DNA from 3 places in the Romboutsia sp. LXY-2 genome. Region 2 is predicted to be linked to each of the others. Evidence: riboswitches for the same ligand, from Rfam matches in the RefSeq annotation. Region 2 holds a riboswitch; each other region holds the start of a gene.
What was found. A riboswitch is a leader RNA that binds a small molecule or an ion and turns the genes downstream of it on or off. The one in region 2 is predicted to bind cyclic di-GMP.
Positions count from the first base shown of each region.

Region 1: it holds a riboswitch for cyclic di-GMP, as region 2 does, so the genes downstream of both, ACI48P_RS16440 (LuxR C-terminal-related transcriptional regulator) here and ACI48P_RS20750 (type II secretion system protein) in region 2, are expected to answer to the same signal.
Region 3: it holds a riboswitch for cyclic di-GMP, as region 2 does, so the genes downstream of both, ACI48P_RS16630 (immunoglobulin-like domain-containing protein) here and ACI48P_RS20750 (type II secretion system protein) in region 2, are expected to answer to the same signal.

Region 1 covers NZ_JBKFGI010000011.1:93,504-97,938, forward strand. The annotation lists gene ACI48P_RS16430 (response regulator transcription factor) at 1-91, opposite strand, end outside; gene ACI48P_RS16435 (LytR/AlgR family response regulator transcription factor) at 303-1,025, shown strand; gene ACI48P_RS16440 (LuxR C-terminal-related transcriptional regulator) at 1,090-1,695, opposite strand; cyclic di-GMP riboswitch class II at 1,720-1,803, opposite strand; gene ACI48P_RS16445 (hypothetical protein) at 2,058-2,225, opposite strand; gene ACI48P_RS16450 (adenosylcobalamin-dependent ribonucleoside-diphosphate reductase) at 2,303-4,435, opposite strand, start outside.
Region 2 covers NZ_JBKFGI010000019.1:53,916-58,350, forward strand. The annotation lists gene ACI48P_RS20745 (VWA domain-containing protein) at 1-2,319, shown strand, start outside; cyclic di-GMP riboswitch class II at 2,487-2,570, shown strand; gene ACI48P_RS20750 (type II secretion system protein) at 2,642-3,124, shown strand; gene ACI48P_RS20755 (type IV pilus twitching motility protein PilT) at 3,465-4,435, shown strand, end outside.
Region 3 covers NZ_JBKFGI010000011.1:130,431-134,865, reverse strand. The annotation lists gene ACI48P_RS16640 (TRC40/GET3/ArsA family transport-energizing ATPase) at 1-1,671, shown strand, start outside; gene ACI48P_RS16635 (hypothetical protein) at 1,809-2,147, opposite strand; cyclic di-GMP riboswitch class I at 2,324-2,408, shown strand; gene ACI48P_RS16630 (immunoglobulin-like domain-containing protein) at 2,502-4,277, shown strand.

The DNA.
Region 1 (4,435 bases), on a different contig from region 2:
GCACAATACTTGATACAATACTTTCACCATCTAATATATTTATTAATCCGCTTCTAATAATTAATGAACTTGAAACTACTAGTATATTCATATTTCCCCCATACTTCTGTAAACAGCTATTTGTTTCTTCTTTATATTTATATAACTTAATTGTAATAAAATAAGAAATTTATATAAGTATCATTTCGTAATTTGGTAATTTATGGTGTAAATAGAAATCAACTCTAATAATTTTTCTGAAAATTAATGTTATAATAAATATAATAATTTTATTGTAAAACTATATTTTGAGAGGTGTTTACTTGCGAATAATAATATGTGATGACTTAGAAACCGATAGAATGACTCTTTACGATAATATTAAAAACTATTGTTTTTTAAATAAATATTATATTGATATAATTACATGTAGTAATAGTAATGATCTATTTAATAATTTTGAGGAGAATAAAATCAACCTTATATTTTTAGATATTTATCTAAATGATAATAGTGATATGACTGGTATTGATATTGCAAGAAAAATTAGAGAAATAGATTCAAGCTGTATTATAATTTTTACTACTGTTAGTAATGAGCATGCCCTTGATGCATTCTCTGTGTATGCATTTGATTACTTGGTTAAACCAATAAAATCTGAAGTTCTTCTAAACACTTTAAATAGATGTTTTTCACTATTATCACAGCCTTCAAAGTATATTGAAGTCTTATCTAATAGATTATTAATAAAGATTCTACAAAAAAATATCTTATATATTGAAGTATTTAATAAATATTGTTTGATACATACTACCTCTGATTCAATAAAGACGTATATGACATTATCTCAGATTGAAAAATTATTAGATTCTGATATATTTTTAAGATGCCATAGAAGCTATATTGTAAACTTGGAGCATGTGAAAAATTATTCTGATTGTGATTTTCTTTTATCTAATGGAAGCCAGGTACCTATTTCTAAGGATAAAAAGATTTCAATCAAACAGGTATATCTAGACTATTTATTTAATTTAACTAGAGCTTAAAAATGTTACTGAAATTAGACTAGTGGAAATAAATTTTTCACTAGTCTAATCTTATTTTTATATTTTATAATACTAATAGCCCCTTGTCGTAAGCATATATTGCTGCTTGAATTCGGTCTTTTAAATTTAGTTTAGAGAAAATATTGCTGGTATGTTTTTTTACTGTATGTTCAGTTATAAATAAGTCCTTTGATATTTCAAAATTACTTTTACCTTTTGCTATGCATATTAGTATTTCTCTTTCTCTTTTTGTAAGTTCATCCACTTGTTCTGTACTTTTTCTTGATATATAATTTTCTATAAAATCTCCATCGTAATATTTTTTTCCTTTAGATAATTGTTTTACAGCATAAGCTATATCTTCTGAATCGATATTTGCCAATATGTATCCATCTACTCCTGCCTTCATACATTTTGAAAATATACTTTTATTTTCATAAAAATCTAATATCATGATTTTGGCATTAGTCTTACATTTTATTTCTCTAATATAATCTAAATATTGTTCATTATTCTTGTTTAAATCGATAAGTATTAAATCATAATTTCCTTCATATGCTTCTGAAAATATATGACTTTCTGTAATGTCTCTTACACAGTTTTCTTTTGATAATATGCCTTCTATACCTTTTCTAATTATAAGTGATTCTGATATTACAATAACTTGCATATTTATTCCCCCTTAAAAATATACCAGTTATTTAGCCGGTTGCACTACTAGCTCCATATATCTCTAAGTGCCCACATATAAGATATATTTCTTCACTTCTAAAAACTATTTTTTTCTTCACTTAAAAGATTAATAATTTTAATACTTTTTAATTATATTTTAAATTAATTTTTAATGGTTGTAATCATAATGGGGTAGTAATTTTAATGGTACTTTAGAATAATTTAGATTCCTAATTATTACATTTTTCTACAATAAAATAAAGTAGTCTAGCTTTTATGCTAAACTACTTTATTTTCATAGACTATAACCTCTTAATAGTAAAGAAATCATTATTTCTCAAACATTACTTATATGCACTACTAGTATACCTCTACTTGTCTACTTAACTTAATAACTTTTTTGTGCTCACAGTTTGCTTTATGCTTGTCTCTTTCTTCAAAGCTCCAAAACAATTCACCACAGTATCTACACACAAATATTATACCTTTATTATTATCTAGCGAACTATTTAATTCATTATTATCCATTCTTTCTCCTTGTACTAATACCCAGACTTCTTTTTATATACTCTAAGTATTATCAGGATTCTTATCTTTAATACTACTTAATTGCACTTACTATAACCACACTGCATACAAATAGCGCAACCACCTGTAGGTATTATTGCTTCATTACCACACTCTGGGCAAACAAATCTTTCACTTTCATGTTCTTTATTACTATCTTTATTATGTTCAGCATTACTTTCCTTCTTAACTTCTTTTACATTTTTCTCTTCTGTCTTTTCTTCGCTACTTTCTTTATCTTCACTTTTCTTGTTCTTATTTTTATCGTTTAATAGTACACCACTTCTCTTACATCCATCACGATATATTGTTATTCCCTTAAGATTATTTTTCCAAGCTAACATATATATATCGTAAACATCTTTAGGAGTAGCTTGATAAGGAAGATTTATTGTTGATGAAATTGATGCATCAATGTATTTTTGCCAAGCATTTTGCATTTCTATTCTTTCTTTAGGGCTTAAAGTCATAGCTGTTACAAAGATGTCTGGTAGATCTTTTTCATCTATTAAATCCTTCACATCCATGTATTGTTCAACTATTGGAGTGTATACCTTGTAATATACATCCTTGTCATGTAGTGTCTCTGTCTTTCTTGTGTAGGACGTATTAAACATTGGCTCTATTCCACCACTTATTCCAAGCATTGTTGAAATTGAACCTGTTGGTGGTATTGTAAGTATTTGAGAATTTCTAAGACCATATTTTTCAACTAGTTCTTTAACATCTTGCTCTACGTTATTTTTGAAGAACTCTGAACTAAATAAGGCTTCTTTGTTGTAATTTTCATAAGTTCCTTTTGCTTTTGCTATCAGTGCTGACTGTTTTACTGCCGCATTTAGCATTGTTTTTGATAAAGTTTCGCAAAGGTCTATAGCTTCTTTTGAGCCATATCTTATGTTTAGCTTTATCATCATATCAGCAATTCCCATTACACCAAGACCTATTTGTCTGTATTTACCTACTGTTTCTTTTTGCTCTTTTAATGGATGTAAATCTAGTCCTTCTTCTAATACTTCATTAAGTGCTACTACACTTTCATGGACACAGTCTTTAAATTTCTCTATATCAAATATTGCGTTATCTGTAAATGGTTCTACTATAAATTCAGATAAATTTATTGAGCCCAATAAACAACTACCTCCTGCTGGTAATGGCTCCTCCGCACATGGATTAACTCCTGCATATTTAAATTCTTTATCTTCACTTAATAAATGATTTTTCTCAATGTGGTCCCAAAATAGTATTCCTGGTTCTGCATAGTCCCAGTTGTTTACTACTAACTTCATGAAAAGCTCATAAGCATCTACTACCTTACTTACAACTTCACCCGTTGAGTCTACTACAAATTTACACTCATACTTTTCTTTATTTTCAACAGCTTTCATAAACTCATCATTTATTCTAACTGATATATTTGCCTTAGTTACTCTTTCTAAATCTGTCTTTATATCTATAAATTCTCCAATATCAGGATGATTAACATCCATTGATATCATTAATGCTCCTCGTCTTCCTCTTTGTCCTATTAGCCCTGTTGTCATACTGTATAAATCCATAAAGGATACTGCACCTGTAGTTGTCTTAGCTGAGTTATGCACAGCTGATCCTTTTGGTCTTAGTTTTGAAATATCAAAGCCTACTCCTCCACCATAGCTAAAGGTTCTTGCTAGTCTTTTAGCTGTGTCAAAGATACTTTCTATACTATCTTCAGGTGGTGTTAATACGTAGCAATTTGAGTAGGTTACTTTTATACCTTCCTTTGGCAATCCTCTATTTGCTAATATTCGCCCTGCAAATAAGAACTTTCTCTCTTTTATTAGCTTTGCTATTTTCTTATTGCCTCCAGATATTCTTTCTATCCATTCGTTGAAAGACTCATTGTTGTATTGATATTTATTGCTCCATATGGATTTTTGAAGTTCGTCCATTTTCCATTTTGTACTTCTAATATCTGATCTTTTTTCTCTGTATAAGATGTATTTTTTAGCTACATCTTTTCTATTTGATTCCATAAGTAATAGCTCTACAGTATCTTGAATTTCTTCTACTGTAATTTCATCTTTGCTATTTATAAGGTCTTCTATTTTTAATGATATTTCTTCTGCAAGATTAGCATCTATGCCGTGTTTGCTGTTGATAGTTGATTTATAAATAGCGTTAAAAACTTT
Region 2 (4,435 bases):
ATATTTGATAAGATAGCAGATGACATAATAGCTCAATATAAAATAGAAAATCAAAATCTAGATTTAAAGTTAGATCCTACTGTTGTTATGGCAAGTGATATTTTATATGAAGATATAGTTTATAAAAGAGAAGAAAATGGATGGTATAGAGCAGAACCAGTACAAATAATATTCAAAATAAAATGCAATAAAAATGGATATATAAATATAGTAAACCCAGGTAGTAAATTTGAATATAACGATATATTTGGAAATAAGCAGGAAGTTAAAATACCAGAATTATCCTTGAATATAGGTCTTAATTCAAAGGTAACTATAGATGTTAGAGATTCATCAGGACCAATTAAAGATAGATATGATTCTAGTGACAATGCGCAAATGAACTACATTAAATTGATCCAAAATGAATTTAAGCAAGATTACAAGCTATTTGGAGAATCCTATGCAGATATTAAATTTGAAGGTGATGATATAAATCATTTAAAGTATCAAGTAATAAAGGAAGATACTACTCAAGAGGAAATAGATAGTAACTGGAGTATTATAGAAGGATCAAGCAACAATGGAAATATAAATGGGGATATAGATTTATCTAAAAATGGATATTTGACTCAACAATCTTATGATGTATCAGCTCTTCCGCAATATGGTATAGATAGTACAAACATAGGTTGGTTAACAAGTCAATGGGAGAAAAGAGAGGATTTATACAAGTATCCTTACTCAGATGGTGCAAGCTATAAACCTGCGTCTACAACAACTACCAATAATCCGAGTGATTATGTAAGAGAAGAAAAATATTATAATCCTATAACTCAAAGAGAAGAAAGTAGATGGGTACCACAAAATGTATTTACTCAGTACTCCAATGTAGGTGGGACATATAAAGAAGCAAGTAAAACATGGGGATATATAAAGGTACCTGAAAGTGGAGAGTATAGATTTGGTACAAAATCAGACGATGGAATAAAAGTAACTATAAATGTAGATGGCGAAAATATAGTTCTTGTAGAAAATTTTACAGTTCATGGCCCAAAATGGGATAACCCACAAAATAAAATTAACTTAGATAAAAATAAGTACTATCCTATATTTATAGAGTATTTTAACTGTGGAGCTGAAGCTGCATTTAATCTTAAGTATACTACAACTACAAAAAGTGGAAATGAGCGAGACTATAAAAATATACCTAAAGAATGGTTTTATCCTTCTAAAAGTAAAGCCCCGGGTGAAACATCAGATGGTGGATTTACAGGTGAAAGTGGTGTTAAGATACCTGAAGAACCAGGCAAATATTATATATTATATGAGTCTGGAATGAAAACAGGTGATAATTTTAAAATGACAAAGCAAGGTAAATATGGTCCATTTATTGTTGATACAAGATTTACACTACAAAGAAGTATAACAAACTATTACAATAATAATTTTGTACTAGAATATACATTAACACCAAACAATATACCTGTAACAGATTTTTATCGAACAAAACAGGATCTTAACAATGCTCAGTTAGTGCAAAGTTTATATGTAAACAATATTCAATTAACAGATATTTTACCGAATGGATTTGATGTAAAATCTCAGATAGGATCATCAACACATACATTCAACTATGCCTATAATAGTGGGAGTACAAATAAATTAAATGGTGTAATTGAAGGCGTTGTTAATTATAAACTAAACACTCAAGCAGATGCCAAAGAAGGTTATTTTTATTATTCAGAACCTGTGAAGATAAGACTAGAAATAAGCAGTGAGAATCTTGGAAAAGTGATATTTAGTGAATCAGATGGTAAAATTATTTATAATGATGTATCTTTGAATAATAAGCAAATAATTAAAGAACAAAATTTACCTGAAAGTAGTTTTATTCTTCAAGGTATAAATAAAATAGTGTCACATGGACTACTACTTACTGATAAAAATAATTATAAAGTCCAAGAAGGTACTATAAATGGTGTAAAAAATGTATATTATACCTTGGGAGTTAAAGTAGATATAAATAAAGATAATGGGAATTTCAAAGTAGTAATACCGGAAAATGCCATGCTAGATGAAGATAGCATATATCTATATAGGTATAATGAAGATATGACAGTTGACCCTAATTCAAAAATAAAAATTGGTTCACAATATATTACAGGAAGAACTATTGATGTTAAGGGTTTAAATAGATTTAATAACAAAAAAACAAGCTATGTATTGGCCTATTCATTATTACTACAGGATAACGGGCAATATTCATCTATAGCTAATATGGATAGGGATATTCCGACAATTTTAAATATTAGTGAAGAGATGCCAGAATTATTTTAATAATAAAATCAGAAGCTATAAAAATAGCTTCTAATTTTATTGATTTATTAAATGTAAGTAGTAAAAGAATATATACTAAAGTAGTAATACTATAAAATAATAATATGGTAAAAAATGTAATAAAAGTAATGCGTGTAGAGATAAAACATGCTATAATTAGTATATAAAAATACTATAGATACTAAGAAGTATGTCTTGTACATGGGCACCTGAGACATATGGAGTAAGTGGTGCAACCGGCTATCTAAATTATATAGATTTTCTATATATATTTGAGGCCTTTTTTTATGTCTATAGTAATGAAAATTGAGGGGGAACTTTTATGTTAAAGAAAAAGAAAAACAACAAAGGTTTTACATTAGTAGAACTATTAGTAGTAATAGCAATTATAGGTATATTAGCAATAGTAGCAGTACCCGCATTATTTAAGCAAATAGATAAGTCTAAAGGAGCAGATATATCTGCTACTGTAGCTTCTATAAAATCAGCAACAACTGTTTTCTATTCAGACAATGATGTGGTACCAACAAGCATAGCAGCAGCTTCTGGCGGAACAGCAACAACAGATTTATTGGTAGGTGGATACTTAGATTCTAATCCAGATGTTCCGAATAAAGTTACATACACACTAGCGGCAGGATCAACACAAGCAACTAAAGGTGTTACTTTAGTAATAGATATAAAAGGATCATATATGAGTAATGCTTCAATAGATAAATTAGCTTCAGATCTTGGTGTTACAAAAGAAAGTACTCCTAATAACGGATCGACAGCAACCATAAAAGTACCTTTAATTAAAGATTAATATATATTAGAAGTGGAGATATTTATCTCCACTTTTTGCATGTTGATAATTTTTATTGAGTTTATATAAGTTAATAGCTTCATAATTGATACGACTCACAGGGGAATCATTGATTGAGAATGCTTATATATAAATAATTAATATAGTCCTCGTCATAAAAAATATTTATATTTAGTTAAAAATATTTAAATATAAATGATTGGAATAATAAAAAATAAATACTGCTATTAGTATGAATATATATTAATTTTACAATATAGATAAATAACAATAGATATATTATAATATCTATAAATTGGGTTTATAATGTAAAATATTAGAAAAAGAGGAGACATATAAAGTGGATATATATGAATGGCTAAATAAAGGTGTCAATCTAGGAGCATCAGATATACATATAACAGTAGGTACAAATCCTATGGCAAGAGTAAAGGATAGATTTATAAAACTATCAGATACAATCCTAACTAATGAACACACAAAACCAATAGTACTTGAAATAGCAGGAGAGGAAAGATTTAAACTACTAGACCAAATAGGAGAGTTAGACTTCTCTGCATCTTTAGAAGACGGAAATAGATTTAGAGTAAATGCTTACAAGCAAAAAGGAAATTATACCCTAGCAATAAGAACAATAAACGCAGACATACCAAATTTCGAAAATCTAAATTTACCACAAGTATTAACCAGTTTCACAAAAAAACACAAAGGTCTAGTATTAGTAACAGGGCCTACAGGGAGTGGTAAAAGTACTACATTAGCTAGCCTTATAGATATCATAAATACAAACAGACAAGCCCATATAATAACACTAGAAGACCCTATAGAGTACGTACATAAGCACAAAAACAGTATAGTAAATCAAAGAGAGATAGGAACAGACTCAAAGAGCTTTCACTCAGCCTTAAGAGCTATACTTCGTCAAGACCCTGATGTAATACTTATAGGAGAGATGAGAGACACTGAATCTATATCAATAGCTCTTACAGCAGCTGAGACAGGTCATCTAGTATTTTCTACACTACATACAGTAGGAGCGGCAAAAACCATTGATAGGATAGTAGATATGTTTCCATCAGAGCAACAGCAACAAATAAGAATACAGCTATCAACAGTATGTGAAGGTGTAATATCTCAACAGTTAATACCTACAGCAGATGGACAAGGAAGGGTAGCTGCTTTGGAGATAATGATAGCAAATACAGCAATAAGAAACCTGATAAGAGAAAATAAAACATTCCAAATACCAAACATAATACAAACATCATCAAGACAAGGTATGCAGACTATGGATCAAGACTTAATAAACTT
Region 3 (4,435 bases), on a different contig from region 2:
GAAATAGGTCATAAAATAACTAAAATTAATAATATAGATAATCTTTATGCTATGGAAATAGATCCAGATGAAGCAACCAATGAATATAAAGAAAATTTACTAGCTCCTATGAGAGATATATTTGATGAAGAAATGATAAGAATAGCAGATGAACAATTAAGTGGACCTTGTACTGAAGAAATGGCTTCATTTGATAGATTCATTGACTTTATGGAGATAGATGAATATGACATTATAATATTTGACACAGCACCTACAGGTCACACAATAAGACTTTTAGAACTTCCAATAGATTGGTCAAAACATATAGAAGAAAGTGCTCAGGGCAGTGGTCAAACTTGTATGGGACCAGTATCTATGATACAAGATAGCAAAGATAAGTTTGATAGAGCTATAGCAAAACTTAGAGATACATCTCAAACAGATTTTATATTTGTTATGCAACCAGAACAAACTTCACTAGATGAAACTATAAGAGCATCACATGAACTAAAAGAGCTTGGTATAAGTACTACAAAGGTCATCATCAATGGATTTATACCAGAAGGTGAAGCAGTTATACCTTTCTTTAAATCTAGATATGAAATGCAACAAGGATATTTATCTAAGGCTAAAGGTATTTTTGATAAGTTACCTATAGATACTATGGAGTTATTTGATAGCGAACTTAAAGGTGTAGATAGATTTAGAGTAAGTGCTTCTATACTATTTGAAGGTAATAAGCCACAAAAAACTAATAAGGTAGAGTACAAAAATATTGATGATATAAAAATAGAAAAAAATGAAGAAGCCAAAAAATTAATAATACCGAAAGAAAACTCAGTTAGAAATATATTTTTCTCAGGAAAAGGCGGAGTTGGAAAAACTGTAATGGCTTGTATTACAGCTGTCAAAGCAGCTAATGAAGGCTTTAAAACACTTTTACTTACAACAGACCCCGCAGCTCATATAGGAAAAGTATTAGATAAACCTATTAAAGATAATCCAGCACAAGTAGATGGGTGCCCAAATTTATATGCAGCTAAAATAGATCCAAAGGTTGCTTTTGAAGAATATAAAGAAATGGTATTAAAAGATGCAAAATCAAAGTTTAGTGGACCAACAATAGCTACTATGGAAGAAGAATTAAACTCTCCATGTACTGAGGAAATGGCAGCTTTCCAAAAGTTTATATCATATGCATCTGAGGAAGAGTATGATGTAATAGTATTTGATACAGCTCCAACAGGTCATACCTTAAGACTATTAGAACTTCCTATGGATTGGTCTAAACAAATCCAAATGAAGGCAGGAGTTACTGCACAGATAAGTGAAGAAGATAAAAAGCAAAAAGAAAAATTTGATAGAGTTATAGCTACTATGAAGGATAAAAATAAAACTACTTTTAGTTTTGTAATGTATCCTGAAAAAACTCCTATAATAGAAGCATATAGAGCTAGTGAAGAGTTAAAAACTGTAGGAATAGAAACAGGGATGGTTATAGCAAACCTTATAATACCAGAGGAACAAGCAACTACGCCATTCTTTAGGAATAGAAGAAATATGCAGGAAAAATATTTAGGTGAAATAAAAGATGACTTCAAGGAATCTGAGGTTGTTAGAGTGCCTATGTATGATAAAGAGATAAAAGGAATAGACATGCTAACTAAGATTGGAGATAGTCTATTCTAAAGAAAATAAATATAAAAATAAATAATTAATTAGAAAATATAAGATGCCAAGCTTTAATTATGATTAAAACTTAGCATCTTATATTTAAATTTATGAATTGCTCAAAGAATAGCTTTAAATTAATTAAAAATAAACTATTATATAAATAAATTAATTCCAAATAGTAATGCAGCGACAACCAACAACCCTTGGATTATATGTATTTCTATTGAAATTAGTAAATTTAACTTATCTATATTTGATACAAAAGTCCTTTTATGATGAAAGATAGCTCCTAACACATGCCTTATAAAAAATCCGATTATTGCAATAAAAATCAATATCATTATTACTATTGATATAAGTCCAGAAAGATATATAAAAGTATGTAGTATAGAGAAAAATAATCTAAAAGAAATTACTATTAAAAAAATACTTACTAAAAATAAAATAATACTGTAAAGTACAGCTATTGTATAATCTTTTTTATTCCACATTTAAACACCTCCTTATAAAAATATATTTAATATTTATAAATATAATGTACAAAACATTTTTCGATAAAATTTCACATAAAAACTGTTTTTATATAACATAAATTGGTATAATTATGAAATAAGCATAAAACTAAAACGTATAGGGACGATATATATTAAGACACTAATAGAAAGACAAAAAATATAGGCAAAATTAGAGAAATCTAATGACGCAAAGCTACAGGGGCTAAGGTCTTAGGACTATGTCAGCCAGTTGCCAAGAGACGAACTATCTTTTGTTATAAAATCAAAGGGCACTTTTGGCATGTACTAAAGTGTCTTTTATATTGCGTAAAAAACAAAAGGAGAGTAAGTATGAAGAAAAAAATATCAAGGATACTTGCAGTAACGCTTATAGCGGTGCAGATGCAAACTGTAGTATTTGCAGATATGCGTTCTACAAATATATCTGCAGCATTAAAAAATAAAAGTGACACAGTCGGTATTTTTGAGCTTGGAATTGATAATAATTACGGAAATAATGTAGATTATGATAAAATAACAGACTTGCCTACTATAACTAAAGATAACAAGCCTTTAGAAAAAGAAATAACTTTAAATGCAGGTGATGTATATAATCCTTTAGAAAATGTAAAAGCTGTAGATGCAAAAGGTAGAGAACTTGAAGTAAAAGTAGACAGTGATAAGGAGCTTAATTTAGACCCTGATAATGATACTACATATAACTTAACTTATACTGCAATAGATATGTATGGTAATGAAGCGAAAGAAGAAGTAGTAATAAATGTAATAGCAAACAAAGCTCCAGCAATATATGCCAATGATAAAACTATTAAACAAGGAAGAGAATTTAATCCTTTAGATGGAGTGACTGCAAATGATAAGGAAGATGGAAACCTTAATTCGAATATTCTTGTAGAAGAAAACACCGTAAATACTAGTGAAGTAGGAAGCTACAAGGTAACATATAGCGTTAGTGATAGCAAAGGATTAAAAACTACAAAGACTATAGAAGTAAATGTTAGTAGTGATGTAGTACTAGCACAAAATATTAAAATAAGTAATAAATTTGATAAAATATATACTAAAGCTAGTAATGAAGTAACAGCAACAGTAAGCAATGATGCAGACAATAAAGACATAGTTTGGTCATTGAGTGACAATGACATAGCTAAATTAGAAGTAAAAGGAAGCACGGCAAAGATAATAGGAAACAAAGAAGGTAAAATAACTATTACAGCTTCAACTGTAGATGGAAGTGATAAGTCAGATAGCTTTCAAATTGAAATAGTAGATTTTGAAAATGAAAGCTCAATACCGAAAGGATTAAAAGATTTAATAGACCTAAATGTGTTAACTCCTGTTACTGGAGAAGGAAGTGAAGATTTACCTGTTGAGCTAGAAGTAAAAGATGTAGATGTAGAAGACTTTAGATTATTTATCAACGATATTAAAAGTTTAAGTCCTTCTATCTTAAGTTCTTATGAAGAAGATAACTTCACTATTTATAAAATAAAATTAACTACAATATCAAGATTATTTAAAAAATCAACAGATTACTATATAGATATAAAAATAGACAATAGCCTTAAAAATGCTGAGGAGTATAAAATCATATTAAACAAAATATCTAACAATGCACCAGAGATAATAAGTGATGGACTTAAGACAACTGTTAAAGTAGGAGAAAAATTTGACCCACTTTATGGTGTAATAGCAGTGGATAAAGAAGATGGAGACATTACATCAAAGATAAAGGTAGTAGGTAGTGTAGATACTTCAAAGGTAGGCGATTATGAAATAACTTATGAAGTTGAAGATAAAGATGGATCAAAAACTACTAAAATAGTTATTATAAAAGTAATAAAAGACGAAACCACAGTATTACCTGAAGGACCAGAAACCCCTCAAGTGCCAGGTGGAACACAAAAGCCATCTGATCCAAATACTACAGTAGACTCTGAGAATAAAGATGTATCTGGAAAAAGGGAAGATACAACAGAAGTAAGTAATGAAGATTCAGTAGTTAAAGATGAAGAAACTGAAGAAGAAAATAAAGAACTGTTAACATATTTAGGAATAGGTGCCTTATTAATAGGTACTGCATCATTTCTTTTTCAAAAAAATTAATAATAATTAAAAAAATCTGAAGGTATAATTATTACCTTCAGATTTTTTTTGTTGAAGTTAGCATATAGTAAGTTATAATTTTTGCCATAATTAATATAGCTTTTAAAAATTTTATTAATATTAGATGGATAATATTTATTATAGTGGTCAATATATAG